3 regions of the Pantoea sp. S-LA4 genome follow, and region 2 is predicted to be linked to each of the others. Evidence: predicted binding sites of a transcription regulator. Region 2 holds the regulator's gene; each other region holds the start of a gene.

Region 1 (5,647 bases), 690 kb from region 2:
CGGGAAGCCAATCGGCACGCTGGCACCTTCGACCGCCGCCAGTTCCTCACCCGATGCCGGGTAGTAGCTGACATCCACCGCTGCTTCGGTCGGACCGTAGAGATTGTGCAGGGCGACCTGGGTCAGCGTTTGCCACTGACGTGACAGATCGGCCGGTAACGCTTCGCCGCTGCAGAATACCTGGCGCAGCGTCGCGCAGCGCGCCACGGCATCATCATCCTGCAGCGTGGCGACAAAGGCAGCCAGCATCGACGGAACAAAATGGGTCGTTGTAACGCGGTGGCGGGCGAACAGCTGTTGCAGCGCCTCCGGATCGCGATGCGCGTCTGGCGGGGCCATCACCAGTTGTGCGCCAGTTATCAGCGGCCAGAAAAATTCCCAGACCGACACGTCGAAGCTGCTCGGGGTTTTCTGCAATACCACATCATCGTTGCTGAGTGGATAGTGATCCTGCATCCACAGCAGGCGGTTGACGATCGCCTGATGGCTGACCAGCACTCCTTTTGGCCGACCGGTGGAGCCGGAGGTATAGATCAGGTAAGCGCCATCCTGTGGATGCGGCTGCTGTCCGATTGCCGTCCGGACCGGCGTGAGCAGCGCGTCGTAAAACAGCGGCGTGACCGGTGAAAGGGCCGCCAGCCGGTCAGCCAGTTCACGGCAGGTGATCAGGGTTTTCGGCGCGGCATCTTCCAGCATCATCTGCAGGCGGTCGTCGGGATAGCCGGTGTCGAGCGGCAGATAAGTGGCGCCTGCGCTGACGATGGCCTGCAGCGCCAGCGACAGGAAGATCGAGCGCGGCAGTGCGACGGCGACGATATCGCCCGGCGCCACGCCCTGCGCAACCAACTGCTGCGCCAGCGCCGCGACCTGCTGCTGCATCTGCTGATAACTGAGCTGATGCGCCTCATCCGCCAGCGCCGGTGCCAGCGGAGTACGCTGTGCCTGGCTGAACAGCAGGCTGCTCAGCGTCTCCGCCGGCAATGGCATCGTGGTGTTATTGAGAGCCGCTAACTGCTGATGTTCAGCGGGCGTCAGCATATCCAGTTCGCCGCACGGAGCGTCGGGACTGGCGGCCAGCTGTGACAGCATCAGCGCAAAGCGGCTGGCGTGCTGCTTCAGGGTCGTTTCGCGGTAGCGCTCTGCGTTTGCCAGCAGCTCCAGCGTCACATCGCCCTGTTCGCTGAGGTAGATAGCAATTTCCAGATCGCGCACCGGGCCGGAGGCGAGCTGGTGGGTTACGCCTTCAATACCGGCAAAATCGAGCTGGTAATCGAACATCTTGAGGTTGATGACCGGTCCGTAGAGCGGATCGCTGTCGCCAGAGCGGCCAAGATCACGCTGCACCTGCTCGGCATCGTAGCGCTGATGACGACGCATTTTCTTTATTTCGCCCGCCAGCTGCGCTGCCAGTACGCTCAGCGGCTGGGCCGGGTCGCTGTGTACCGCCATCGGCAGCACATTGATCACCGGACCGGTGGCGCACAGTGCCGCGGAACCGATGCGGCGCATAAAGATGAAACCTGCCGCAAAGTCGTTTTGCCCGCTGAGACGCGCCAGCCACAGCGAGACCAGCGCAATGGCGGTGTCCGCCGCGCTGAGCTGCTGCTGTCGGGTATGCGCCAGCAACGTCTGAAATGCGCTGCGATCCAGCGCAAAGGTATGTCGCAGCAGATCGGTACTGGCGCTCTGACCGGCCAGCGGCAGATCGGACAGCGAGGCGGGCGCGGGGAGCTGTGCGCCTTTTTCACGCCAGAACTGCGCATCACGCTGCCAGCCGGTGGATTGCTGATAGCGCAGGTACTCGTCAACCACCTCACTGAACGGGGTAAAGGGCGTCGGCTCCGGCGCTTCATCGCGCTGCCAGGCGCTGTAGAGATTGGCGATACGGCGGGTCAGGGCGGTAAAACTGAAGCCATCGACCACCAGATGGTGATAACGCTGATACCAGTACCAGTGATCGTCACTTAACCGCAGCAGGCTGTGATGATAAAGCGGCGCGCCGCTCAGCACCCGCAGGTCACCGGACATATCCTGCTGCATCAGCGCCCGTGCCGCAGCTGCTGGATCGGCTGAACTGCGCAGGTCAATCACCTGCGGCTCAGCAAAGCGCTGCGGCGCAGGCCACTGCAGGGGTTCGCCCTCCTGCTCGCCGAACGCCATATTCAGCGTGTCCGCTTCCTGCATACCGGCAACGATGGCTTTGGCCAGCAGCGCGCTGTTGATCGCCCCGCGCAGCTCGACAAAGTGCGCCACCGCGTAGGCATTGGCGTGCGGTGAGAGCTGGTCTGCTATCCAGATGCCAGGCTGAGCGGCCACCAGCGGTAACGTTTTCTGTTCAGTCAGATTCGGGGTCATGGTGATCTCAGACATCGTCGCTCCCGCGCTTCGGGCGAATATCGTGCCAGTTTTCATTCAGCCAGCTCAGGCAAAGTGCCTGTGGCTGCGGTCCAAACACCGGCTGCCAGCCTGCCGGAACGGCCCGGAAGGCGGGCCACAGGCTGTACTGCTGCTGATTATTAATCAGTACGCGACATTCCTGCTGCGGATCGTCAAAGGGGTTGAGTTGTTGCATATCGGTCTCCTGCCCATGCAGTGCGGGCGAGATCTCGCCTCGTCCTGCACGCAGCTGACCGCGATCGGTCTGCTGCGTGCAGGCGGGGAGATAAGCGAATCAGGGGTATTGCCACATTGCTTTAAGTCCGGCCAGCAGGCCGCCGCGCCAGCACAGCGCATCGTGTCCCCCTTCAACCGGGTGATAGCTGACCTGATGTCCGGCCGCGATTAAATCACGCTCAAATTGTTGATTCGCTGACAGAATCAGCCGCTCACGCCGTCCTGCTTCGAGGTAAAAGCGGCGCGGCGCTGCCTGCAGCAAACCTTGTTGTAGTTGTTGCGGTAGCCAGCCGTTGGGGTTACCGCGTTCCGGCCACCAGAAGGAGCCGGAAAGGCTGATGGCGGCACCAAAGGTCTCCGGCCAGTTTAAGGTGGCGTAGGCTGCGGAGAGCCCGCCAAAACTCTGTCCCGCCACCAGCGTGCTGCCGTCCGCCACCCGACAGGAGAGGGTTTGCTGAATCAGCGGCAGCAGCTCGTGCTGAACCGCCAGCCAGAAATCGGGATTGCAGGGCAGTTCACGACTGCGGTGTTCGCGATCGATGATATCGATCATCACATAGACCGCTGGTGGCAGTTCGCCGGCGGCGGTGAGCTGCCGGAGCGGACCGGCAACCGGCATGGTTTGCGCCCAGAACTGACCATCCAGCAGTAACGCCAGTGGACGTTCAGCGGGATGCGCCTCACCGCTACAGTAAATCCAGACGTTACGCTGATTGCCCAGCCGTTCGCTGCGCCACAACAGTGATTGCAGCGGAATATCCGCCGGATGGCCGCGATCAACATCGCGCCACAGCGACTGATCGGGCGCCTGCGGCAGATGCAGCGGTGAAACCGCCATCCCACGGCCGCCTGCCCAGCCGCGCAGTGGATTAAGCGGATCAGCCTGTGCCGCTGGGAATTTTTCGCGCCACCATTGCCGCAGCGCCTGCATATCGGTCTGACCGTCGAAGGTCTGCGCCTGGCTATCGGGCATCAGGCAGTAGCTGCCGCGCCAGTCAGCGGGCAGAGTGGTTTGCCACCACCAGACATCGGTATGGGGAACGCGTATTAAGGAGGAGGGCGCAGCGGATTGATGATGATCGGTCACGCCGGTGATATTGATCCAGACGCGGCGCGTGGCTGAGTGTGACTCATCGCCCTGCGGATCACGCCAGAAGAAGGTGACCTGGCAGGTGCCTTCTTCACCGGGTTCAATCAGGGGAATGCCCTGTTGCTGCTGCTGTTGCCACCAAGCGTCACTGCCGGTCACTTCATTTAACCACGTCATACGCGCCATCAGTTGATCACTGCACTTGATTAGGGTCATGCATGTTAGGAATAATAGTATTGATAATTATTTTCATTTGCAATAGGGTGTTTCCGCTCTACAGGGAGCGCGCGCATCCTCTCTGCCGTATCGGGCTTTGGACCAGGTGTAAGGTCGCCTGATAAGGGTCCGCAGAGAACTGGAATGCGTTGCAGGCAAGGTACTTACCTTTTCACCGGCGCGCCGGCAGTAGCCTTTCGCTGGCAATCCAGGAATAAAAAAATGAAAACGTTATCCCGGCTTTCTTTAGCCATTATGATTGAACTGGGTTTCACCACCTCTCTCATTTCTACCGGTGCAGCAGCCGCTGAGCCAGGCATCACCAGCAACGCCTCCGATACCGCCAGCGAAACCACCATGACGGTGACGGCCGCTCAGCAGACGCTTCAGGCGCCCGGTGTCTCCACCATCACCGCGGACGAAATTAAAAAACATCCGCCTGCGCGCGACGTCTCTGAAATCATTCGTACCATGCCCGGCGTTAACCTGACCGGGAACTCCACCAGTGGCCAGCGCGGTAACAATCGCCAGATCGATATTCGCGGCATGGGCCCGGAAAATACCCTGATTTTAATCGATGGCCTGCCGGTCACCAGCCGCAACTCGGTGCGTCTTGGCTGGCGGGGCGAGCGTGATACACGCGGCGACACGAACTGGGTTCCGCCAGAGCTTATTGAGCGGATTGATGTCATTCGCGGTCCGGCCGCCGCCCGTTACGGTAACGGTGCCGCAGGCGGGGTAGTGAACATCATCACCAAAAAACAGATGGATAATCAATGGCACGGCTCCTGGAGCGGCTATTACAACGTGCCGCAGCATAAGGATGAAGGCGCAACCAGGCGTACAAACTTTAGCCTCGAAGGGCCGTTAGGCGACGACTTTAGCTTCCGGCTGTATGGCGGGCTGGCAAAAACCCAGGCTGATGCTTACGACATTAATGAAGGTCATGCCGCTGAGCGTACCGGCAACTATGCCGGTTCTTACCCGTCAGGCCGTGAAGGTTCGGTGAATAAAGATGTTCACGCCTTACTGCGCTGGGCCTTTGCGCCGATGCAGGCGCTGGAGTTTGGCGCTGGCTATAGCCGTCAGGGCAACCTGTACGCCGGTGATACCCAGAACACCAACACCAATGCGCTGGTGAAAAGTAAATATGGTGAAGAGACCAACCGCCTCTATCGTCAGAACTTCTCGCTGAAGTGGACCGGCGCGTGGGATAACGGCATCAGCACCGATACCTATGCGCAGTACGAGAACACCCGTAACTCGCGCCTGAATGAAGGGCTGGCGGGCGGCACCGAAGGGATCTTCTCCAACAGCAACTTTAATACCATCCAGCTGGATGATGTGCTGCTGCACAGCGAAATCAGTATTCCGTTCGAATGGCTGGTCAACCAGACCGCGACTCTCGGCACCGAGTGGAACCAGCAGCGGATGAAGGACCCCTCCTCGACGACCCAGGCGGCCAATTACGGTTCAATCCCCGGCGTCGCTACCACCGGACGCAGCCCCTATTCGCAGGCGGAAATCTTCTCGCTGTTTGCTGAAGACAACATTGAACTGACCGACAGCACCATGCTGACGCCAGCGCTGCGTTTCGATCATCACTCCATCGTGGGCAATAACTGGAGCCCGTCACTTAACCTGTCACAAGGATTAGGCGATGACTTCACGCTGAAAATGGGGATAGCCCGTGCCTACAAAGCACCGAGTCTGTATCAGACCAACCCT
Region 2 (5,647 bases):
AATGGGGGTCGGTTACTATCTCGATCCCGTCAGCTGGGGTGCGGATAATGCGCTGGCCGCGCTGCTGATTAAATCCGGTGCCGCTATCATCGAACACATGTCAGTGCTGTTCGCTATCGGTATCGCTTACGGAATGTCCAAAGACAAGGACGGCGCAGCGGCGCTGACCGGCTTCGTCGGATTTTTAGTGGTCACCACGCTCTGTTCACCGGCTGCGGTGGCGATGATTCAGAAAATACCGCTGGAGCAGGTGCCTGCTGCCTTTGGCAAAATCGAAAACCAGTTTGTCGGTATCCTGGTCGGTATTTTATCAGCGGAAGTCTATAACCGCTTCAGTCACGTCGAGCTGCCTAAAGCGCTCTCGTTCTTCAGCGGACGCCGACTGGTACCGATTCTGGTGTCGTTCCTGATGATCTTAGTCGCCTTTATCCTGATGTATATCTGGCCGGTCGTGTTTAACGGTCTGGTCAATTTCGGCGAACATATCCAGAAACTTGGCTCGGCTGGTGCGGGCATCTACGCCTTCTTTAACCGTCTGCTGATTCCGGTCGGTTTACATCATGCCCTGAACTCGGTGTTCTGGTTCGACGTGGCCGGTATTAACGATATTCCTAAATTCCTCGGCGGTGCTCAGTCGCTGGCTGACGGATCGGCAACGGTCGGCATCACCGGTCGTTATCAGGCGGGCTTCTTCCCGATTATGATGTTCGGTCTGCCGGGTGCCGCGCTGGCGATTTACCACTGCGCACGGCCGGAAAACCGCGTAAAAGTCGGCAGTATCATGCTGGCGGCAGCCTTTGCGGCCTTCTTCACCGGTATTACCGAACCACTGGAATTTTCCTTTATGTTCGTGGCACCGGTGCTCTATCTGATCCACGCCGTGCTGACCGGTATTTCGGTCTTCATCGCGGCCAGTATGCACTGGATTGCCGGTTTCGGCTTCAGCGCCGGGCTGGTGGATATGTTTCTGTCGACCCGCAACCCGCTGGCAACCCACTGGTACATGCTGATTCCGCAGGGGCTGGTGTTCTTCGTCATCTACTATGTGGTGTTCCGTTTCACCATCAAAAAATTCAACCTGATGACCCCAGGCCGTGAGCTGGCGGTAGCCGGTGATGAAAGCGATGGCTACGACGTTAACGTCGATAAAACTGACAACGGTGAAAGTGCAACAGAGACGCTGGCGCGCCGTTACATCGGTGCGATTGGCGGCTCTGAAAACTTAACCAGCATCGATGCCTGTATTACCCGTCTGCGCCTTAACGTCAATGATTCGGCCCAGGTTAATGAAAGCGTGGCGAAACGTCTTGGCGCGTCCGGGGTGATTCGTCTTAACAAGCAGAGCGTGCAGATCATCGTCGGTACCCAGGCAGAAAGCATCGCTTCGGCGATGAAAAAAGTGCTGACTAAAGGCCCGGTCGCCGCAACGGCCAGCAGCAGCGCTACGCCAGCCGCCGCCCCGGAAGTGAAACCGCAGGCGGTGCTGAACAGTGAAAAGCGAGTGATTGCTACGTTACTGGCACCGGTCAGCGGTGAAGTCGTGGCGCTGGATGATGTGCCGGATGAAGCCTTTGCCAGCAAAGCGGTGGGCGACGGTCTGGCGATCAAACCCAGCGATAAATGGGTAGTGGCACCGATCGCCGGTACGCTGGTGAAAATCTTTAATACCAATCACGCCTTCTGTCTGGAAACTGACAACGGCGTTGAGATTGTGGTGCACATGGGGCTGGACACCGTGGCGCTGGAAGGAAAAGGCTTTACCCGCCTGGTGGAAGAGGGCGCCAGCGTGGTGGCCGGTCAACCTGTGCTGGAGATGGACCTTGATTTCCTGAATGCCAATGCCCGCTCGATGGTGAGTCCGGTGGTGGTCAGCAACAGCGATGATTTCGCTGGTCTGACATTGCTGGCCAGCGGCCAGGTGGTGGCGGGTGAAACCCCGCTGTATGAAGTGAAAGGCTAATCCCCGCAACAGAACCCACAAGGCAGGAAGCGATTCCTGCCTTTTTTGTTTTAAAGGCTTAACAAACGGTTGTTTCCCTCTGGCGCTTTGTGGATCATACTCCGTTACTTCGTGGTACAAATCACCCGCTATTCGTATTGAGGATTTTTGAGATGAGTGAGGCTGAAGCCCGCCCAACTAACTTTATTCGTCAGATCATCGACGAAGATTTGGCGAGCGGTAAGCACAGCAGCGTGCATACCCGTTTTCCGCCGGAGCCCAATGGCTATCTGCACATTGGTCATGCGAAATCGATCTGTCTGAATTTTGGCATCGCCCAGGATTACCAGGGGCAATGTAACCTGCGTTTCGACGATACCAATCCGGTAAAAGAGGATGTGGAGTTCGTCGAATCCATCAAGCGTGACGTCAAATGGCTGGGCTTTGAGTGGAGCGGTGAGGTTTGTTACTCATCAAACTATTTTGATCAGCTCTACAACTATGCGATTGAACTGATCAATAAAGGGCTGGCTTACGTCGACGAGCTGACCCCGGAAGCGATCCGCGAATATCGTGGCACTCTGACCGCGCCGGGCAAAAACAGTCCCTATCGCGACCGCAGCGTGGAAGAGAACCTGGCTCTGTTCGAGAAAATGCGTAACGGGGAATTTGCTGAAGGTACAGCCTGTCTGCGCGCAAAAATCGATATGGCCTCTAACTTTATCGTGATGCGTGATCCGGTGCTGTACCGGATTAAGTTCGCTGAACACCACCAGACCGGTAACAAGTGGTGCATCTATCCGATGTATGACTTTACCCACTGCATCTCCGATGCGCTGGAAGGCATCACGCATTCACTCTGTACGCTGGAGTTCCAGGATAACCGTCGTCTCTACGACTGGGTGCTGGACAACATCACTATTCCGGTGCATCCACGTCAGTATGAGTTCTCTCGCCTGAATCTTGAGTATGCGGTGATGTCGAAACGCAAACTGACTCAGCTGGTGACCGAGAAGCACGTTGAAGGCTGGGATGATCCACGCATGCTGACCGTTTCTGGCTTACGCCGTCGCGGTTATACCGCCGCCTCAATCCGCGAGTTCTGCCGCCGTATTGGTGTCACCAAGCAGGACAATATTGTGGAAATGGCGTCGCTGGAATCGTGCATTCGTGACGATCTCAACGAGAATGCGCCACGCGCGATGGCGGTGCTTGATCCACTGAAAGTGGTGATTGAAAACCTGCCAGCGGGCCATCATGAAACCATCACCATGCCTAACCATCCTTCTAAACCGGAGATGGGAACGCGTGAGGTGCCGTTCAGCCGTGAGATCTGGATCGATCGGGCGGATTTCCGCGAAGAGGCTAACAAGCAATATAAGCGTCTGGTGCTGGGCAAAGAAGTTCGCCTGCGCAACGCTTATGTGATCCGTGCTGAGCGGGTGGCGAAAGATGATGCGGGCAACATCACCTGCATCTACTGCACCAGCGATGTGGATACCCTGAGCAAAGATCCTGCAGATGGCCGTAAGGTAAAAGGCGTGATCCACTGGGTATCAGCAGACCATGCGCAGCCCGCAGAGTTTCGTCTCTACGACCGCCTGTTCAGCGTGCCAAACCCGGCCGCGGCAGACGATTTCCTGTCGGTCATCAATCCGGATTCACTGACCATCAAACAGGGCTTTGTTGAGCCGGGCCTGCGCGATGTGGAAGCAACCACACCGTATCAGTTTGAGCGTGAAGGGTATTTCTGTGCCGACAGCGTCTATTCGAAGCCGTCACAGCTGGTGTTTAACCGTACCGTCGGTTTGCGAGACACCTGGACTAAAAGCGGCGAATAATCATTAACGCTGGCTGATAAAATGACAAAAGGGCGACTTATCGCCCTTTTTTATTGTCCTGATTTCTGCCATCGCCGAGGTTTGTGCTGCAAGCCGGGTTCCGTGGTTGTTACAAATTTGTGAGAGAAATCTGAGTTTAAAAAAATTAATCAATTACCAGATGTGAATTATCGGCGTTCAGGTAGGCTATGCGCACTCAGACAGAGCGCAGCGAGTGATATAAGGAAAAAAAATGACCGTTCTCGCCCAGGAAGCCAAACACAGTGTCGTCGTTTTACATCAGCTTATTGAACGTATTTTCAATCAGCCTGCCGGATCCGATGACAGTTTTGAACTGATGATGTCCTATTTCCACCCTGAATTTCGCATGGTAACGCCACGGGGAAATCAGCTAAACCTGAACGAAGTGGAAGAACTTTTCCGTCAGCTGCACGGCAAGCGGGAAGGCATGCGTATCGCCACCTGTGAGCACGTCATTATTTCACATCACGATCAGGAAGTGACGGTACAGTATCGGGAGATGCAGATGCTGAATGGCGATAATCAGAGCCGCATCGCGCTGGCGATTCTCGACTGCAGCACCTCGATTCCGCGCTGGCGTTACCTGCAGGAAACGCTGGTCGCCTGACGACCCGGCGTAGTAAGGACGAAAAAAAACCGGTCTGTGAACCGGTTTTTTTATATCAGGCAGGATCAGTGTTACTGATCGTGCAGCGTTTCATCTTCACGGCAGTCACCCAGCGCGCAGTGACCATAGAGATAAAGGCTGTGGTTCGTCAGCTTAATGCCGTGGCGGGTCGCGATTTCCCGCTGACGGGTTTCGATCGACTCATCGCTGAACTCGATCACTTTACCGCAGTCCAGGCAGATCAGGTGATCGTGGTGATGCTGCTGAGTCAGTTCAAACACCGACTTGCCGCCTTCGAAATTGTGACGGGTCACAATGCCGGCATCATCAAACTGGTTCAGCACACGATAAACGGTGGCCAGACCAATCTCTTCGCCGATATCGATCAGGCGTTTGTACAAATCTTCCGCGCTGACGTGATGGCACTCAGGTTCCTGAAGCACTTCCAGAATTTTCAGTCTGGGCAGCGTGACTTTCAGGCCAGCCTTCTTTAATGCGGTATTGTTGTCAGTCATGCGGATTTTGTCCTGTTACTAATATTCACTTTTGTGGCGCTTGGCCTTGAATGTCGATCTACACCCATTCTCATTTGCGTCTCATTATAGAACTGAAGCCGTGAAATGAAAACCGAGGGGAGTGCCTAAATCACCATGGGCTGTATGGGATACGTCACCGAGCCGGGGAGGATTTCTGCAGGAGTCTGTTAACATTTCGCTTAGCCCTATCTGCTGCCAGAGAAAATAAGCGGAAGATCGATGCGGGTATTCTACAGATTAAACGAAGAAAGTTAAAAAAATGTGGCTATTATTTCTATAGGAATTTCCATTGCCTCAATGTGAGCTGGCGCTCACATTGAGGCGGAGAGCATCAGGCTTCGAGGATCTCTTTGAGCTGCAGTTCATCAAAGATCTGCTTCACCCACTGCTCAACGCGCGCATTGGTCAGCTCAGGCTGGCGATCTTCATCAATGGCCAGGCCCAGGAAGTGCGTATCATCCGCCAGACCTTTTGAGGCCTCGAAGTGATAACCTTCGGTTGGCCAGTGACCGACGATCACGGCGCCATGCGGCTCAATGATGTCGCGGATGGTGCCCATCGCGTCACAAAAATACTCGGCATAATCTTCCTGATCGCCACAGCCAAACAGGGCAACCAGTTTGCCGTTGAAATCGATCTCTTCCAGCGTCGGGAAAAAGTCATCCCAGTCGCACTGCGCTTCACCGTAATACCAGGTCGGGAT
Region 3 (5,647 bases), 460 kb from region 2:
CTGTTTGGCTTCGGTCGCGTCGATGGGTTCAACTTCGGCAGCTTCGTGGTCGCCGTCATCGGTGCCATCGTGGTGCTGTTTATCTATCGTAAAGTACGCAGTTGATCGTAACGATTTAACAAAGATTTAATCAAAAAGGGGACGAAGCGATTCGTCCCCTTTTTCACTTCTGGCGATCAGAAATCGTAGCCCACCGTCGCCATCACGCTGCGTTCCGCACCCCAGTAGCAATAGCCCGTGCCGTAACAGCCCGCCACGTATTTACGGTCGGTCAGGTTATTCGCATTCACCTGCAGCCACGCGCCTTTCAGGCTGCTGTTCCAGACGCCGAGATCGGCACGAACCGAGGCATCAAACAGCGTCACTGATGGCAAACGGGTGGTGTTTTCGTTATCTGCCCACTGCTTGCCGATATAGCGCACGCCCGCGCCGGCACTCAGGCCGTAATCAAACTGATAGTGTCCCCAGAAGGCCGCCATGCTGTTTGGCGTCACGTAAGGCGTGTGACCATCATTGCCATCAACGGAATCTTTAAAGCGCAGGTGATTCAGGGTGTAACTGGCGACGGTGCTCAGACGCGGCGTCAACTGATTACGCGCTTCCAGCTCAATCCCCTGCGAGTGCACTTTGCCAGACGGCGTGTAGGTACCATCCTGTACATTACGGTTAGCCACATCTTTCTGTGTCAGATCATAGACCGCCAGGCTATAGAGATCGCGGGTGCCGTTTGGCTGATATTTAACCCCGGCTTCATACTGTTCCGCGGTGGTCGGCTTCAGCAGGTTGTTGTTCGGGTCGGTCAGGGCGGTAGGGGTGATCGCCTGACTCCAGCTGACATATGGCGAGATACCGTTGTCGAACGCATAAAGCAGCGCCGCGCGTCCGCTGATGTGATCGTCCTGACGGCGGTCACTGCCGCTGTTGCTGGCAACGATGCGGTCATAGCGGCCGGAGAGATCCAGATGCCAGCGATCCAGCTTCATCTCATCCTGCAGGTAGAGGCCGGTCTGATAGTAGCTGCGGCTGTTATCGCTCCAGCTGTAGGCCGGCATGTCGCCAACCTGTTCGCCGGTCACGGCATTAAGCTGCGATGCGTTGCCGACCGCTTTGCTGATCTCATTTTTATAGCGATGATACTCCGCGCCCAGCGAGACGCGATGCTCCAGCTCGCCGGTGTTAAATTCGGCCTGTAGCCGGTTATCCGTGGCCCAGGCGGCCAGTGAGGAGCGCTCACCCGAATAGTAACGGTTCAGCAGATCGGGATTCTGCGCATCCCAGCCAATCTGATAAACCTGATCGAGATCGACGTTGGAATGGCTGTAGCTGCCGGTTGAGGAGAACGACCAGACGTCGCTAAAGCGATGAGTGAAATCGTAGCTGTAGATCTGCTCACGGCGTTTGAACTGATCCAGATCGCTGTTGCCTTCATAAAAACCGTTGCTCAGCTTATAGCCATTATGCTCCGTAATACTGCCGTCGCCCGGCACCGAGCCGTGATAACCGCCGGAGGGATCTTTCTGCAGATAGGCTTTAAGGATCAGCTGAGTATCCTCATCCGGTTGCCACATCAGCTGAGGCATCAGCGCATACTTCTCTTCGCGCGTATGGTCATACTGGGTATCGCTGTTGCGGGTCACACCGGTCAGGCGAAACGCCCATTGATCGTTAATCGCGTTGGTGTAGTCAAACATCGCGCCGGTGGTGGCGTTATTGCCAGCCTGCAGCTGGACATGACCTTCTTCACGGAACTGTGGACGTTTCGTTACCATATTGACCAGCCCGCCCGGCACCGTCTGACCATAAAGCGCGGAAGAGGGGCCTTTGATCACATCAATCCGCTCCAGGAAGGCGTTATCGACCTGCAACACATTGAAGCTGCCGCCGTCGCTCATCACCCGTAAGCCGTCGAGGAAGGTGTTATCGACATCGCCACCGTGGAAACCGCGCAGGGCAATGGTGTCATAACGGGTTGCAGCACCGCCGAAGTTGGTAAAGACGCCGGACGTATAGCCCAGCGCCTGATTCAGGGTCAGCGCGCCCTGATCCTGCATCTGCTGGCGCGTCACCACCGACACCGACTGCGGTGTGGTAATCAGCGGGCGATCGCTTTTGGTCGCGCCCTGACTGGTGGTGGCGAGATAACCCTGAGTCGGGGAGTCAGCTTGCTCCTGCGGTTGGGCTGTCACTACCATATCGGCAGCAAAACTCAGGGCAGGCGCAGTCAGCGCCAGAGTGCAGAACGGGACGTAACCTTTCAGCGGCGATGGCAATCTCATTGAAATTCCTTTCATGGCAGAGGTTCAGCAGATGATTAACATTCTCGATAAGCGTTCTCATTATCAGAGTGAGAACTATTACCGTTTGTAAGTTCGCTGCAATTTTGCCTGCCAATTGAAGAACGTCAAGTAAATTTCGTTAAAACGCGCGGGCAGAGACCGCCAGCCAGGCCGGCGGTCTCCGGATAAGGTCAGGGTTGAGACGCAGACGCCTGGGGAATATCGTGGGCGCTGTTACAGGTTTTATCTTTCGGGCAATATTTATCCAGCAGTTTCAGGGTAACGCCGTTGGTCCAGCCAAAGCCGTCCTGCAGCGGATATTCACCGCCGCCACCGCCGCCGAGATTCTTGCCTTCCACCACATATTTCTCTACCAGCTTATGCTCGCGATCGTAGGTGTTCTGCACGTTCTGCAGGAACCGCAGCCCGACCTCTTTCGCCAGTTTCGGCTGGTTGTAGTGCTCCAGACCTTCCACGGCGACCCATTGCAGCGGCGCCCAGCCGTTCGGGGCATCCCATTGCTGGCCGTTGTTGACCGTAGTCGTCACCAGCCCGCCCGGTTTCAGCAGCTGTTTTTCCACCGCGCTGGCGGTGCTTTCCGCCTGCTTATCGCTGGCGACCCGCAGGTAGAGCGGGAACAGCGTGGCGGCGGTCAGCTGCGGATGCACCTGTTTTTTCTGCCAGTCGTAATCGGCGTACCAGCCCTGTTTGTCATTCCACAGGTAGCGATTAATTGCGGCCTGGCGCTTCTCTGCGCGGTCGGCAAACTGCTTCGCCAGATCATCCTGATTATTCATCTGATAGCCTTTCGACAGCGTCTGCTCCAGATGGAACATCAGGCTGTTGAGATCGACCGGCGCCAGTTGGGTGGTACGGATAGTGGCCAGATTATGGGCATCAGTGAACCAGCGGGAGCTGAAATCCCAGCCGGACGCCGCACCCGAACGCAGTTCGCGATAGACCTCAGCCTTGTCACGCTGTGGTGCCTTCTTCGCGGTGGTGACATCATCCATCCACGACTCGGTACGCGGCACATCGCGGGCATCCCAGTAGCGGTTCAGCAGTGTGCCATCGCTGAGTTTGATCGCCCGCTTGCTGGCTGAGCCGGCGGCCAGTTTGTCGCTGTCGGCCATCCAGTAGTCATACTCTTTCTGCAGCTGTGGCAGATAACGGGTATAGGCTTTGCCGTTATCATGGCTCGCCAGCAGGTCCACCATCAGGCTGAAGAATGGCGGCTGCGAACGGCTCAGATAGTAGCTGCGGTTGCCGTTGGGAATGTGACCATAACGATCAAGCAGCGAGGCGAAGTTATCCACCATATCCTGTACTTTATCCCAGTGGCCGCTTTCGGCCAGGCCGAGCATCGTGAAGTAACTGTCCCAGTAATAGACTTCACGGAAACGGCCGCCCGGCACCACATAAGGTTTTGGCAACGGCAGCAGCGAATCATACTGACCGGCGCTGCTGGCGGTGCGGGTCAGCACCGGCCATAAGCCGTCAATGTGGTCACGCAGATTCTGCCCGGCAGGCGGCACATACTTATCGCCCGCGGCGGGCAGGGTGAAGTTGGCGTCAACAAAGCGTTTCAGATCAAAGTTGCGCTGTTTTTTCTGCATCTGCCAGTCGGCGAGGATCGAGGCCGGATCGTATTTAGGCAGGGCATCGGCAAAGGTTTTTTGATCGGGATAGAACTTCGCTTGCTGTACAGCATTAAACAGTGGCCCTAAACGGACATCCGGCGGCTGCGGCTGATTATTCAACATGCGCGACGTGTCGTCGGCGTGAACCGTGAAGGCCGGCACGCTTAGCAGCAGTGTGAGCAGAAGGGGGACATAACGCTGACGCCGTTCAGTGGCGTTTACCTCAATTTTTGTCATCGGTTTTTCTCCTTGTCCGAAACGCGGCCGCGCGTAACGCATTGACCACAGGACCAACTTTAGACCTTATCTGGCCACTTCACCCTGAAGCGGTCCGGAATTGTGAAGCCACGGGAATTATTTTTGCTAAAAAAAGCGCTTTTTCCCGCCGCTTTTTACTTGCCCTGATGCCGGTTTTCCCTGACGCTGAAAGAAAAAAAGGAGAGCAGGATGGAGATCATCTGGTATCACCCGTCGCAATCTGCGGCGACATGGATTAACGGTTTACAACAGCGCCTGCCGCAGGCGCGGGTCCGTGCCTGGCAACCGGGCGATGATGGCCCGGCCGATTACGCGCTGGTGCGCTCCCCGCCGGCGGAGATGCTGCGGGGACGCAGCGGGCTGCGCGGGGTATTTGCGCTGGGTGCCGGTGTGGATGAAATTCTGAAGCAGCTGCAGCAGTATCCGGACATGTTACCGGAGGAGGTACCGCTGTTCCGGCTGGAAGATACCGGCATGGCGCGGCAGATGCAGGAGTATGCGGTCCACAGCGTGCTGAGCTGGTTCCGGCGCTTTGACGACTATCGGTTGCAGCAACAGCAGCACTGCTGGCAGCCGCTGCCCGCTTATCCGCGCGACAGCTTTACTATTGGCATCCTCGGCGCGGGCGTGCTGGGACGGAGCGTGGCAGAAGCGCTGAAACCCTGGGGCTTTCCGGTCCGCGTCTGGAGCCGTTCGCCGAAGCAGATCGCCGGCGTCACCAGCTTTGCCGGCCCTGAGTCGCTGCACGATTTTCTGCAGGGCACGCGGGTGTTAATCAACCTGCTGCCCAGCACGGCGGAAACCATCAACTTAATCAATCACGATTTTTTCCAGCAGCTGCCGCACGGCGCTTTCTTCCTTAATATCGCGCGCGGTGCGCAGGTGGTGGAAGCGGACTTACTGGCGGCGCTCAACAGCGGTCAGCTAAAAGCCGCCGCGCTGGATGTGTTTCAGGTTGAACCGTTGCCGGAATCGCATCCGCTCTGGTCTCATCCTCGCGTGACCCTGACGCCGCATAATGCGGCGGTAACCTTAATCGACGAAGCTATTGACTACATTGCCCGGGCGATTGACCAGCATCAGGCGGGAGAAATACCGCAGGGGCGGGTCGATCGACAGCGTGGCTACTAATTACCCTGTTCAGTCAGGGGCTATCAGCAGGAGAAGATGATGTATCCGGTAGATCTGCATATGCATACCATCGCCAGTACCCACGCCTACAGTACGCTGCACGATTACGTCACTCAGGCAAAGCAAACGGGGATGAAACTGTTTGCCATTACCGATCACGGCCCTGATATGGCCGACGCGCCACACTACTGGCACTTTATTAATATGCGCATCTGGCCGCGAGTGATTGATGGCGTCGGGATTCTGCGCGGTATTGAGGCCAATATAAAAAACCAGCAGGGCGAGATTGACTGTTCCGGCCCGATGCTGGATGCGCTGGATCTGATCGTGGCGGGCTTTCAT

The links. Region 2 encodes Fur, which represses iron uptake genes when iron is present. Its sites were predicted from a motif close to ATAATAATGAGAACNACTATCAA; they were not measured.
Region 1: a site for Fur is predicted at 3,934-3,956, ahead of fes (enterochelin esterase). Genes of this name have one in related genera too.
Region 3: a site for Fur is predicted at 2,321-2,343, ahead of ACX3P5_RS07175 (TonB-dependent siderophore receptor). Genes of this name have one in related genera too.

Annotation. Positions count from the first base shown of each region.
Region 1 covers NZ_JBTLRC010000002.1:194,220-199,866, forward strand. The annotation lists gene ACX3P5_RS01805 (amino acid adenylation domain-containing protein) at 1-2,370, opposite strand, end outside; gene ACX3P5_RS01810 (MbtH family protein) at 2,363-2,572, opposite strand; gene fes (enterochelin esterase) at 2,672-3,889, opposite strand; gene ACX3P5_RS01820 (TonB-dependent siderophore receptor) at 4,142-5,647, shown strand, end outside.
Region 2 covers NZ_JBTLRC010000002.1:882,174-887,820, forward strand. The annotation lists gene nagE (N-acetylglucosamine-specific PTS transporter subunit IIBC) at 1-1,960, shown strand, start outside; gene glnS (glutamine--tRNA ligase) at 2,113-3,780, shown strand; gene ACX3P5_RS05015 (hypothetical protein) at 4,013-4,408, shown strand; gene fur (ferric iron uptake transcriptional regulator) at 4,480-4,923, opposite strand; gene fldA (flavodoxin FldA) at 5,276-5,647, opposite strand, start outside.
Region 3 covers NZ_JBTLRC010000002.1:1,344,952-1,350,598, forward strand. The annotation lists gene ACX3P5_RS07170 (GlsB/YeaQ/YmgE family stress response membrane protein) at 1-105, shown strand, start outside; gene ACX3P5_RS07175 (TonB-dependent siderophore receptor) at 177-2,276, opposite strand; gene treA (alpha,alpha-trehalase TreA) at 2,468-4,153, opposite strand; gene ghrA (glyoxylate/hydroxypyruvate reductase GhrA) at 4,364-5,305, shown strand; gene ACX3P5_RS07190 (phosphatase) at 5,345-5,647, shown strand, end outside.